Regions from separate parts of the Hydrogenophaga sp. GW456-12-10-14-TSB4 genome, predicted to be linked through region 2. Evidence: riboswitches for the same ligand, from Rfam matches in the RefSeq annotation. Region 2 holds a riboswitch; each other region holds the start of a gene.
The links. A riboswitch is a leader RNA that binds a small molecule or an ion and turns the genes downstream of it on or off. The one in region 2 is predicted to bind glycine.

Region 1: linked by a shared signal. The riboswitch ahead of AC07ZS_RS20660 (D-amino acid dehydrogenase) and the one ahead of gcvT (glycine cleavage system aminomethyltransferase GcvT) in region 2 are both predicted to bind glycine.
Region 3: linked by a shared signal. The riboswitch ahead of AC07ZS_RS08795 (penicillin-binding protein 1A) and the one ahead of gcvT (glycine cleavage system aminomethyltransferase GcvT) in region 2 are both predicted to bind glycine.

What each region holds. Positions count from the first base shown of each region.
Region 1 covers NZ_JBWKZH010000047.1:19,775-23,637, reverse strand. Annotated here, with positions in the region: gene AC07ZS_RS20670 (M20 aminoacylase family protein) at 1-904, shown strand, start outside; gene AC07ZS_RS20665 (Bug family tripartite tricarboxylate transporter substrate binding protein) at 923-1,915, shown strand; glycine riboswitch at 1,923-2,017, shown strand; glycine riboswitch at 2,018-2,119, shown strand; gene AC07ZS_RS20660 (D-amino acid dehydrogenase) at 2,086-3,432, shown strand; partial or broken gene AC07ZS_RS20655 (electron transfer flavoprotein subunit alpha/FixB family protein) at 3,639-3,779, shown strand.
Region 2 covers NZ_JBWKZH010000037.1:26,058-29,920, forward strand. Annotated here, with positions in the region: gene gcvP (aminomethyl-transferring glycine dehydrogenase) at 1-1,219, opposite strand, end outside; gene gcvH (glycine cleavage system protein GcvH) at 1,249-1,617, opposite strand; gene gcvT (glycine cleavage system aminomethyltransferase GcvT) at 1,654-2,784, opposite strand; glycine riboswitch at 2,845-2,949, opposite strand; glycine riboswitch at 2,962-3,075, opposite strand; gene AC07ZS_RS18045 (hypothetical protein) at 3,107-3,601, opposite strand; gene AC07ZS_RS18050 (esterase/lipase family protein) at 3,722-3,863, opposite strand, start outside.
Region 3 covers NZ_JBWKZH010000012.1:71,977-75,839, reverse strand. Annotated here, with positions in the region: gene AC07ZS_RS08795 (penicillin-binding protein 1A) at 1-1,774, opposite strand, end outside; glycine riboswitch at 1,933-2,025, opposite strand; gene AC07ZS_RS08790 (hypothetical protein) at 2,033-2,653, opposite strand; gene AC07ZS_RS08785 (VOC family protein) at 2,753-2,935, shown strand; gene AC07ZS_RS08780 (hypothetical protein) at 2,972-3,265, shown strand; gene AC07ZS_RS08775 (hypothetical protein) at 3,317-3,574, opposite strand; gene AC07ZS_RS08770 (alpha/beta hydrolase family protein) at 3,675-3,863, opposite strand, start outside.

The DNA of each region.
Region 1 (3,863 bases), on a different contig from region 2:
GGGCGTGATGCACGCCTGTGGCCACGACGGCCACACGGCCATGCTGCTGGCGGCCGCGCGCCACCTGGCCGAGTGCGGCCGCTTCGACGGTACGCTGAACCTGATCTTTCAGCCGGCCGAAGAAGGCGGCGGCGGCGCCCTGAAGATGATGGAAGACGGTCTGTTCGAACGCTTTCCGTGCGACGCCATCTTCGCCATGCACAACATGCCCGGCTACGCGCAGGGCCAACTGGTGTTCCGCAGCGGGCCGACCATGGCCTCGTCGGACTACGCCACCATCACCCTGCACGGCGTCGGCGGCCACGGTGCCATGCCGCACCGTGCGGTCGACCCGCTGGTGGCTGCGGCGTCGATCGTCATGGCGCTGCAAACCGTTGTCTCCCGCAACGTCGACCCCATGGAACCCGCCGTGGTCACCGTGGGCGCGTTGCACGCGGGCAATGCCAACAACGTGATTCCGGCCTCGGCCCGGCTGGAGCTGAGCGTGCGCGCGCTGAGCCCGCAGGTGCGCCGCGACATGGAGCAGCGCATTCGCGAACTGGTGCGCCTGCAGGCCGAGAGCTACGGCGTGCGCGCCGAGCTGGACTGGCGCCCCGGCTACGCCGTGCTCGTCAACGACGCGGCGCAGACCGCCCGCGCCCTGGCGGTTGCGCAGGCGCATTTTCCGCCCGCACAGGTGGTGGCCCAGGGCGCCATGCTGACGGGCAGCGAAGACTTTGCCTTCATGCTCGAACGCGTGCCGGGCAGCTACCTGTTCATCGGCAACGGCGTGGGTCAGGAGCCCGGTGCGTGCATGGTGCACAACCCGGCTTACGACTTCAACGACGACAACATCGGCACCGGCGCCGCCTACTGGACAGCGCTCGTGCAAGACCTGCTTTCCGTCCCCTCCCCCCACCTCTGACCCCACTGGAGATTCCCCATGATCAGCCGCTACAAGACTTTGATGGCCGGTGTCGCCATCGCCCTGGCCAGCCTTTCGGGCGTGGCGCAGGCCCAGAGCTACCCCGCCCGGCCGGTGACCATGCTGGTGCCGTACCCGGCCGGCGGCCTGTCGGACGTCATCGCGCGCTCCGTCAACAACACGCTGGGCAAGCAGCTGGGCCAACCGGTGGTGATCGAGAACCTGGGCGGTGCGAGCGGCTCGATCGCCGCGCAGAAAGTGCTCAACAGCGCGAGCGACGGCTACCAGCTGTTCCAGGGTTCGCCGAACGAACTGATCCTGGCGCCCCTGGCCATCGCGTCCATCAAGTTCAAGAGCGAAGACTTTCGCCTGGTGCAGATGATCGCCACCGCGCAGATTGCCTTCCTGGCCCGCAAGGACATTCCCGCCAGCAACGTGGACGAGTTCCTGGAGCATGCGCGCAAGTCGGCGCAGCAGGGCCGCCCCCTGACGTACGCGAGTGTGGGCCCAGGTTCCTTCTACCACCTGCTCGGCGAGCACCTGTCCAAGGTCACCGGCATTCCGATGACCCATGTGCCCTACAAGGGTTCGGCGCCGGCCGAGCAGGACCTGATGGCCAGCCAGGTCGATTTTTTCCTGGCGCCCTATGGCAAGAAGTACGACGAGATGCACAAGCAGGGCCGCGTCAAGGTGCTGGCCATGCTCAACAGCGAACGGCTGGAGAGCGTGAAGAACTACCCGGCCATCAGCGAGAGCAAGCAACTCAAGGACTTCACCTTCAACATCTGGACCGGCTACTTCGTGAAGAAGGACACCCCGGAGCAGGTGGTGGTCGCGCTGCACAAGGCCATCACCGAAACGCTGGGTGACCCGGGCGTGCACCAGGCGCTGGAAGCCAACAGCCAGCTGCTGGCCAAACCCCTGCCGCTGGCGGCGGTGGACAAGGCCTATGCCGACGGCATCAGCCAGTTCCGCGCGATTGCCAAGTCCATTCAGCTGCAAGCGCAGTAAGCTTCACCCCTGTCGATCGGGAGAGACTGGCTTGCATGGCAGGCCGGCGCCGAAGGAGCAACCGCCCCGGAAACTCTCAGGCAAAAGGACCGGTCGACAACGCATCGCACTCTGAAGAGTGGCCGGGATTCGTCCCCCGGCCCACCGCAGGAGCAAGCCGGCCCACGCTGGTGAATCTCTCAGGTCTCAAACAGAGGGGGTCATGGTCCGCACACGGTGTGCGGGCCATGCTTTCTCTGTCTGACGGCTTTGAACGCGAGATTCACATGGCACACCTCATCGTCATCGGCGGCGGTATCACGGGCGTCACCAGCGCCTACGCCCTGGCCCGTCAGGGTCATCAAGTCACCCTCATCGAAAAGCACCGCTATGCGGGCATGGAGACCAGCCATGCCAACGGCGGGCAACTCTCTGCGTCCAACGCCGAGGTGTGGACCCATCCTTCCACCCTGGTGAAGGGTCTGAAGTGGATGTTCAAGGCCGACGCGCCCTTGCTGGTGAACCCCAGGCCCAGCTGGCACAAGCTCAGCTGGTTCGCCGAGTTTGTGGCCTCCATTCCCAAGTACCGCAACAACACCGTGGCCACCACGCGCCTGGCCATTGCCGCACGTGAGCAGCTGTTTGGCTGGGCTGAACACGAGGGCATCGATTTCGATCACAAGCAGCGCGGCATCCTGCACATCTACCGGGACCGCGCCGGCTTCGAGCACGCAGGCGAAGTGTCCAGGCTGCTGGCCCAAGGCGGCCTGTCGCGCCGCGCCGTCACACCCGACGAAATGCGCGCCATTGAACCCACGCTCCAGGGTGAGTACTTCGGTGGCTGGTACACCGAGAGCGACAGCACCGGCGACATCCACAAGTTCACCCACGGCCTGGGCCTGGCCTGCGCACGCCGGGGCGTGAGACTGATGACCGCCCAGGCCGTGTCGCGCGTGTGGAGCACCGGCGACAGGGCGCGCGTTATGCTGGCCAACGGGGAGGAGGTCGATGCTGACGGGGTGGTGATCTGCGCGGGCGTGCGCAGCCGCGCCCTCGGCGCCCAACTCGGCGACCGGCTCAATGTGTACCCGGTCAAGGGCTACTCCATCACCGTCATGCTGAATGACGAACAAAGCCAGGCCGCCGCGCCCCAGGTGAGCCTGCTCGACGACGAGACCAAGCTCGTCACGAGCCGACTGGGGTTGGACCGCTTCCGCGTGGCGGGCACGGCCGAGTTCAACGGCTACAACCTCGACATTCGCGCCGACCGCATCCGGCCGCTGGTGGACTGGGTGAACCAATGTTTCCCTGGCGTCAGCACGCGCCGGGTGGAACCCTGGGCGGGCCTGCGGCCCATGCTGCCCGACATGATGCCGCGCGTGGGTGCGGGCAGGCACGCCAACGTGTTCTACAACACCGGTCACGGCCACCTGGGCTGGACGCTGTCGGCCATCACCGCGCATCAACTGGGTGAGCACGTGGCACGGTGGGACATGCGTCGCGTCCCGCGCGCAGTGCAGGTGAGCAACATGGTCTGAACTGCGCCTCCATTCGTGCGTCGGGCTGCTTGGTTCAGGACAGCCGACTCTCCCACGCTTTCCGTCGTGCAGCACGATCGGCGCCTTCGGCGCCGATCGTCAACGAGTTGCGATCACTCGCTGCGGGTGCTTTTGCACTGGTTGTCGAATCTGAGACACTGTTCTTGTCAGCGTGGCTCATGGGACTTCCTTTCTATCGGGGGCAGGCCGTGGCCCAAGCTGCCGCGCAGATCGCGGGCGTGTCCAAGGTGAGCCACCTCGAGCACGGCCTGGCTGAGGACGTGGCCGCGCAGGTGCTCTCCATCGCATCGAACTGCAGCCACATACCGGCTCGGGCTGCACCAGGCTCATTGCGGCGGCGGCGAGCTGGCAATCGCCAAAATAAGCACGACTCGCACGGGAGAACCATAGACTGATACTGCGCGCGGCAC
Region 2 (3,863 bases):
CTTTGGTGTGCAGGGCGAGGGTGTCGAACACGCCTTGCTCGCCGTGGTGGGTGTCGCGGTGGCCGAGCTGCTCCAGGCCGCTGGCGAGGATGGCGGTGTAGGCGGCCACGCGGTTGGCGATGCGCTTGAGGCCCTGGGGGCCGTGGTACACGGCGTACATGCTGGCGACCACGGCGGGCAGCACCTGCGCGGTGCAGATGTTGCTGGTGGCTTTTTCGCGGCGGATGTGCTGCTCGCGCGTCTGCAGCGCGAGGCGGTAGGCGGGCTGGCCGTGCACGTCCACGCTCACGCCGACCAGGCGGCCCGGCAGCGAGCGCTTGAACTCGTCGCGACAGGCCATGTAGCCGGCGTGCGGGCCGCCCGCACCCATGGGCATGCCGAAGCGCTGGGTGGTGCCGACGACGATGTCCGCGCCCATCTCGCCGGGCGGCTTGAGCAGGGTGAGGGCGAGCAGGTCGGCGGCGACGATGAAGGCGGCCTGCTTGCCGTGCACGGTGGCGGCGTCTTTCGTCCAGTCGTGCAGCCAGCCGCTGGAGGCGGGGTACTGGGTGAAGGCGGCGAAGTAGTCGTCTGCCGCGAGCAGGGCGGCCCATTCCTCGCCGGACTGGGCGATCTTCACCGTGAGGCCCAGGGGCTTGGCGCGGGTCTGCACCACTTCGATGATCTGCGGGTGCACGTCGCCCGACACCACGAAGGTGTTGCCCTTGCTTTTCACCGAGCGCTTGGCCAGGGTCATTGCCTCGGCGGCGGCGGTGGCTTCGTCGAGCATGGAGGCGTTGGCGATGGCCATGCCGGTGAGGTCGCTCACCATGGTCTGGAAGTTGACCAGGGCTTCCATGCGGCCTTGCGAGATTTCGGCCTGGTAGGGCGTGTAGGCGGTGTACCAGGCGGGGTTTTCCAGCACGTTGCGCAGGATCACGCCGGGCGTGAGCGTGCCGTGGTAGCCCTGGCCGATGAAGCTCTTGAAGACCTTGTTCTTCTGCGCCAGCGCCTTGAGTTCGGCCAGTGCCGCGGCCTCGGTGACGGCCGGCGGCAGCTGCATGCCTTGGCTGCGCGCGATGCTGCGGGGCACGATGCCGTCGATCAGCGCGCGGCGCGAGGCCTCGCCGATGACCGAGAGCATGAGGGCCTCGTCGGCCTCGCCGATGCCGATGTGGCGTGCCACGAATTCAGACGGGTTTTCGAGTTCACCGAGGGGTTTGACAGACGGCATCAGCATGGGAGGCTCCGGCGCGGGAAGAGAAAGGGTCAGTTGGCCGCGAAGGCGTTGTAGGCGGTTTCGTCGAGCAGGGCATCGACCTGGGCCGGGTCGGACAGCTTGACCTTGAAGAACCAGCCGGCCTTGAGCGGGTCGCTGTTGGCCAGCGAGGGGTCGGCGCGCAGGGCTTCGTTGACTTCGGTGATCTCGCCGCTGATGGGCATGTACACGTCGGCGGCCGCTTTCACGGACTCGACCACGCCGGCCACTTCCTTCTGCGCGAAGGTCTTGCCGACTTCGGGCAGGTCGACGAACACCACGTCGCCCAGCGCGTCCTGCGCGTGCACGGTGATGCCGACGGTGGCGATGCCGCCGTCAACGGTGATCCATTCGTGGTCTTCGGTGTACTTGGTGGTCATGGAAAAGCTCCTGAAAAAGAGGGAAACAAAAAGGGGTCAACCGCGGAAGTATCGGTTGGGCACGAAGGGCATGGCGCTGACCTGCATGGGCACGGGCTTGCCGCGCACCATGGCCACCACGTTGGTGCCGATGGCGGCGTGTTCGGGGGTGACGTAGCCGATGGCGACGGGCTTGTTGGCGCTGGGGCCGATGAGGCCGCTGGAGGTCTTGCCGATCACCTCGCCGCTGGTGTTCTGCAGTTCGACGTTTTCGCGCACGGGCACCCATTCCTGGGCGATCAGGCCCACGCGCTTGCGCGCCAGGGGCTCGCTGCCGTCGAGTTGCGCGAGCACACGGGCCGCGCCGGGGAAACCACCCGCGCGTTCGCCGCCGGTGCGGCGCACCTTCTGCATGGCCCAGTTGAGCCCGGCTTCCACCGGGGTGGTGGTGGTGTCGATGTCGTTGCCGTAGAGGCACAGGCCGGCTTCGAGGCGCAGGGAGTTGCGCGCGCCCAGGCCGATGGGCATGACCTCGGGCTGGGCCAGCAGGGTGCGCACAAACTGGTCGGCGCGGTCGCCGGGCAGGGAGATCTCGAAGCCGTCTTCGCCGGTGTAGCCGCTGCGGGTGATGAAGAGGTCGGCGCCGTGCCACTGGAAGGGCGAGCCGGTCATGAAGACGAGCTTTTCGACGCCGGGCACGAGGCGCTGCAGCACGTCCACCGCCAGCGGGCCCTGCAGGGCGAGCAGGGCGCGGTCGGGCAGGGGGATGACTTCGCAGCGCGAGCCGATGCGCGCCTGGATGTGCGCAATGTCGCCGGCCTTGCAGGCGCCGTTGACGATGACGAAGAGGTCGTGCCCCCGGTTGACGAACATCAGGTCGTCGATGATGCCGCCCTCGTCGTTGAGCAGCAGGCCGTAGCGCTGCTTGCCCACGCCCAGGCCGATCACGTCCACCGGCATGAGGGTCTCGAAGGCGGCCGGGGCGTCGGGCCCGACCAGGCGCAGCTGGCCCATGTGCGAGACGTCGAACAGGCCGGCGGCCTTGCGGGTGTGGTGGTGCTCGGCCATGAGGCCGGTGGGGTACTGCACCGGCATGTCGTAGCCGGCGAAGGGCACCATGCGGGCGCCGAGTTCGAGGTGGAGCTTGTGCAGCGGGGTCTGGAGGAGCGGGGCGGCGGCAGCTGGCACGGCAAAGGCTTTCAGGCAAGGGGGCAGGCCCCGACGGGGGCGAAACACGGTTCATCCGTGCGCTGCCCCACTGTCCGCTTTACCTGAGAGATTCACGCGGGCGATGCCGCGCTTGCTCCTTCGGTGGGCCGCTTCGAGGAACGGCCTCTCTCCAGGGGGGTACACCGGCCTTTCGGCCCGTGTTTGCCAGTCCTTTTGCCTGAGCGTTCAGGGCACCCGGTGTGCGGTGCCGCCTGCGCCTTCGGCGAGCCTTTCCGGTGACCGGATCGGCTTCTCTCCTGACCGCGCGAGTGTATCGCACGGCGGCGGGCGGGCCGGCGTTTCAGGGCGTTTCCAGGGCCGATTCGGGCAGCAGGCGGGCCAGCCGCTGGCCGATGCCGTCGGCGCGTTCGCTGCCGGCCAGGCGCTCCACGTCGGCCATCATGGCGCGGCTGACGACCAGCATCTCCCGCACGTCACGCGCCTCGCGCAGGGCGTCGCGGTAGCGCTGGGCCATGGCCTTGTCGCGCGGGGCGAACATGCGCTCGCTCAGGTCGAACAGGAACATGCGCGCGCTGGCGACCGAGCGCGGGCCGGAGAAGGCATCGGCCGAGACCGCCGGCGCGGCGGCGGGGGGCGGTGCGGGCGGCTCGTCCACCAGGTAGCCGCGCGCGACCAGGTCGGCCGCGAGCGCGGGCCCCTGGCCCTCGAACAGGGCGAACAGCTCGGCATCGGGTTTGCGGCCGTCGGCCAGCAGCAGCAGGGCGCGCTCGCGCTGGGCGAGCTGGCGTTGTCCCGGCCGCAGCTCGGCCCGGCCCTTCTGGGTCTTGTTCAGCATGGGTCCAGCGTGTGTGAAGGAGCCCGCACTGTGGCGACGCGATGTGACGTCCCGGTGAAATGCCGGGCATGAGAGGCCGCGCGGTGGCGGCTGGCGGCTGAACGGGCCCGGTGTCCGGACCTATTCCTCGCTGTCGTCCTCGATGTCCGGGTTCCAGGCGGAAATGACGAACCTCAATTGCCCTTTGGCCCCCGGGTGCGATGGCTTGACCGCGCCCTGGTTGTCCACCGTGTGGGCATCAAAGGGAATCCGGACCTCCACG
Region 3 (3,863 bases), on a different contig from region 2:
GCAGGGCGAGGCTGCCGCCCGTGGCGTTGCCCAGGCTGCGCGCCTGGTCGAACCCCATCCACACCACCGAGGCGATGCCCGACGAATAGCCGGCGAACCAGACATCGCGGGCGTCGTTGGAGGTGCCGGTCTTGCCCGCCGTGTCCGCGCGCCCCAGCGCCTGCGCGCGCCGCGCCGTGCCTTGCCGCACCACGTCGCGCAGCAGGCTGTCCATCACGTGGGCGTTGCGCGGGGAGATCACCTGCGCGCGCGGCGCCACCGTCGGCGCTTCGTAGAGCACGCCGCCGCCGCGCTCGCTCACCTGCAGCACCAGGCGGGACTCGACCCGCTCGCCCTCGTTGGCAAAGACGGCATAGGCCTCGGTGAGCTGCAGCGGGGTCACCGCGCCCGCGCCCAGCGCCAGCGGGAGGATGGGCGGGTTCAGCTCGGCCGCGAAGCCGAAGCGGGTGGCGAACTGCTGCACGTACTCAGGGCCGGCGGCGTCCATGAGGTTGACCGCCACCACGTTCTTCGAGCGCGCCAGCGCCCGCCGGGCCGTGATGAAGCCTTCGTACTGGTGGCCGTAGTTGCGTGGCCGCCAGGCCTTGCGCCCGCGCGCCGCGGGCGTGACCAGCCGCTGCGTGTCGTCGATGCGCGTGCCGGGGAAGTAGCCCTTTTCCAATGCGGCGGAGAACACGAAGGGCTTGAAGGTCGAGCCCGGCTGGCGCACCGCCTGCACGGCGTGGTCGAACTGGTTGCGCGCGAAATCGGAGCCCCCCACCAGCGCCAGGATGTCCCCCGACTTCGCATCGACGGACACCAGCGCGCCCTCCAGCTGCGGCCGCCGGGCCTTCTGCAGGCCGGTGCGCAAGGCACGGGCGGCGGCCTGCTGCGCCGCCACGTCGAGGGTGGTGGTCACGTCCAGGCCGCGCGAGTAGGCCTCGTCGCCGAAACGCGCCACCATCATCTTGCGCACCTGTTCGACCGCATGGGCCGTGGCCGGGTCCGCCGGCGGTGGGCGCGGCCGCAGCGTGAGCGGCTCCGCGCGCGCCTGCTGGTGCGCCGGCTCGTCGAGGTGTCCCAGCTCGCGCATGCGCTTGAGGATGTGCTGCTGGCGAACGGTGGCGCGCTCGCGGTTGACCACCGGGTTGTAGGCCGAAGGAGCCTTGGGCAGGCCGGCCAGCATTGCGGCCTCGGCGACGCTGAGCTGGTCGAGCGTCTTGTCGAAATAGACCGACGCGGCGGCGGCAAATCCGTAGGCCCGCTCGCCCAGGTAGATCTGGTTCATGTACAGCTCCAGGATCTTGCCCTTGCTGTAGGCCGCTTCGAGCTTGTAGGCCAGCAGGATCTCCATGATCTTGCGCCGGTAGGTCTTCTCGCGGCTCAGGAAGAAGACGCGCGCCACCTGCATGGTGATGGTGCTCGCGCCCTGGGTGTGGCCACCGGCCACGAGGTTGCCGAGCGCCGCGCGCGCGATGCCCGCGTAGTCCACCGCGCCGTGTTCGTGGAAGCGCGCGTCCTCGATGGCCAGCAAGGCGTTCTGCATCGTCTGCGGGATGCGCTCGATCGGCACGAACTGGCGCCGCTCTTCGCCGTACTCCGCGAGCAGGCTGCCGTCGCGCGCGTGGATGCGCAGCGGCAGCATGGGGTCGTAGTCGGCGAGGTGGCCGACCTCGGGCAGCTGCAGCCACAGGCGGTGCAGGGCATAGGCCGCGCCGAGGGAAGCGCCGATGCACAGGCCGACGGCCAGGGCGAGAAAGAAACGGAAGGTGAAGGCAGGCCGCGAGAGGCGCATGGGCAAGGACTCAGGTGAAGGCAGGAACCGCGCGATGGCCGTTCCTGTGGGCGCCTCTCCCTCTGTCCTTTTACCTGAGAGTTTCGACTGCGTGGCAGTCTGCCCCTTCGGTGTGCCGGTGCGCGCGTGGTGCGGCCCGGCCTCTCTCCAGTCGGCGAAATGTGTCTGCGGTCCGTTGAGCCTGAGCGATCATGGGAGTTTGCGCCTTCGGCGGAGGCGCTCGACGCGCCTCGCTCTCCCGCAGAGCGTCGCAGTCTATCAGTTGGCGTTGGCCGGGGGCGCAGCGGGCGGGGGCGTGACCGCTGCTGGCGGGTCCACCGGGTCGAGAATGCTCTTGGGCGGGTTGCGCTTCATCTCGGCGGCCAGGGTGAGCTGGTCGGGGCTCATGCATTCGTCGGCCAGCCGCGCGCCGATCTTCTGGCTCATGAGCATGGACTTGTTGCCCAGCTGCAGCCAGAGCGCGCCGCGCTTGGGGTCTTCCAGGCGGATGGCGCCGGTGCGGCTTTCCACCGGGTGCATGTAGTAACGCGCGTTGCGCGTGTTCTTCACCTGCACGATGAAGAAGCCGTCGCGTTTGGCGGGCGTGATCTGCACGGCATTGCCGAGCTCGCACGGGATGCTGCCGATGTACACCCGCTTGGCCACCGCGAGATCGGCTTCGGAGAGCGTCACGTTGGTGTCTTCCTCGATGGGCGTCACCTCTTCCACGGCCTTGGCGGCGGAGCGGGCCAGTGGGGGACGCTTGGTGGCGGTGGCCTGCGCCTTGGTGGCAGCGGGCGCGGGCTTGGCCGCGGGCTTCGCCGGCGCCTGCTGGGCCTGGGCGGCGAAGGGGACGAGCGCCACGGCGCTCAGCGAAAACACGAGGGGGAGGAGCTTCATGGGGCCGTAGTCTGCACGCATGGGGGCCGGAATGGTGTTCGCAGATGTTTCGGTGTAGGGGAATGGTCTGCTGAGACGGCCGTGTTACGGTAAGCCCCCATGCACATCGAGGGCATCAGCCACATCACGTTCATCGTTCGCGACCTCGAGCGGATGGCGCACTTCCTGTGCTTCGGTTTGGGCGCGCGGGAGGTGTACTTCTACGATTTCGACAACCACTTCTTCGAGCTTCATACCGGCACGCTGGAACAGCGGTTGGAGCGGTATGCGAGAGGGGCCTGACGGCCAGAAACAGACATTGATCAAGGCGTCCACAGTATGAAACTCAATCGCGGTGAACCGGACCACCCTCATTGGAAGAAGCCGTTCTCGAACAAAGAGATGGCCGCCGTCTGGTGGGGCTTCGGCGCATGCTCTTTCGTGCTCGGTCTTCACGAATGGTTTGACCCGTCGCAAGTGCCGTTCAGCGGCCGCTGGAGCTGGGTTAAAACAATGGCTTTCAACGCTATGGGACACCGGGGGCCCGCGATCCTTTACATGAGTCTCGGGACCATCATGGTCGCCGCTGGTTTCTTGAAGTGGTCTGCGTATCGGGGACAGAAGCAGGTGTGATGGCATCAAACGGAAGTCACCTGCGCGCCCGAGAGCCGCGCGAGTGAGCCTTCAACTTCCTACAGTCTTAAGGGCTGACAGAACCAGCTGCTGAGGCACGAGCACCGCTAGGCCTATGCCGATCCACCACCAGCCTCTTTTCCGCAGGCTCTGCACCTCGGCATCGCCGGCCTTGCCAAGTTGAATGATTTCATCTGGCGTCAAATGTCCCAGTCGCTTCATGATTTTCAGCTTCATGGGCAAGAGCCAGAGAACCCCGATCACAACCCAAACAACCAGCGAAATGAGGAAGAGAGATGAGAGGGTCATAGAGAAGAGGTCTGCTGTTGGCCGATGGCCGCCATGCTAGCCCAGGCGGGGCAGACACGAAGCGGCCTTGGTGCTTCCTTGAAGCCAACCGGGCACAACATCAAGGCACCTTCAATGCCTTGCTGAAAAAGCCCACGACCGCTGCATTGAAGCTCGCATGAAACGCGACCCGGTCAAAGCCCGGCGCACTGGTGCAAATGTCGGGCGCGATCGAGGCCAGCGCACTGCTGCACGGGGCCAGGAAGTCGAAATGCCCGGCGTTGGAGACGACGCGATAGTCCGGCGCCTG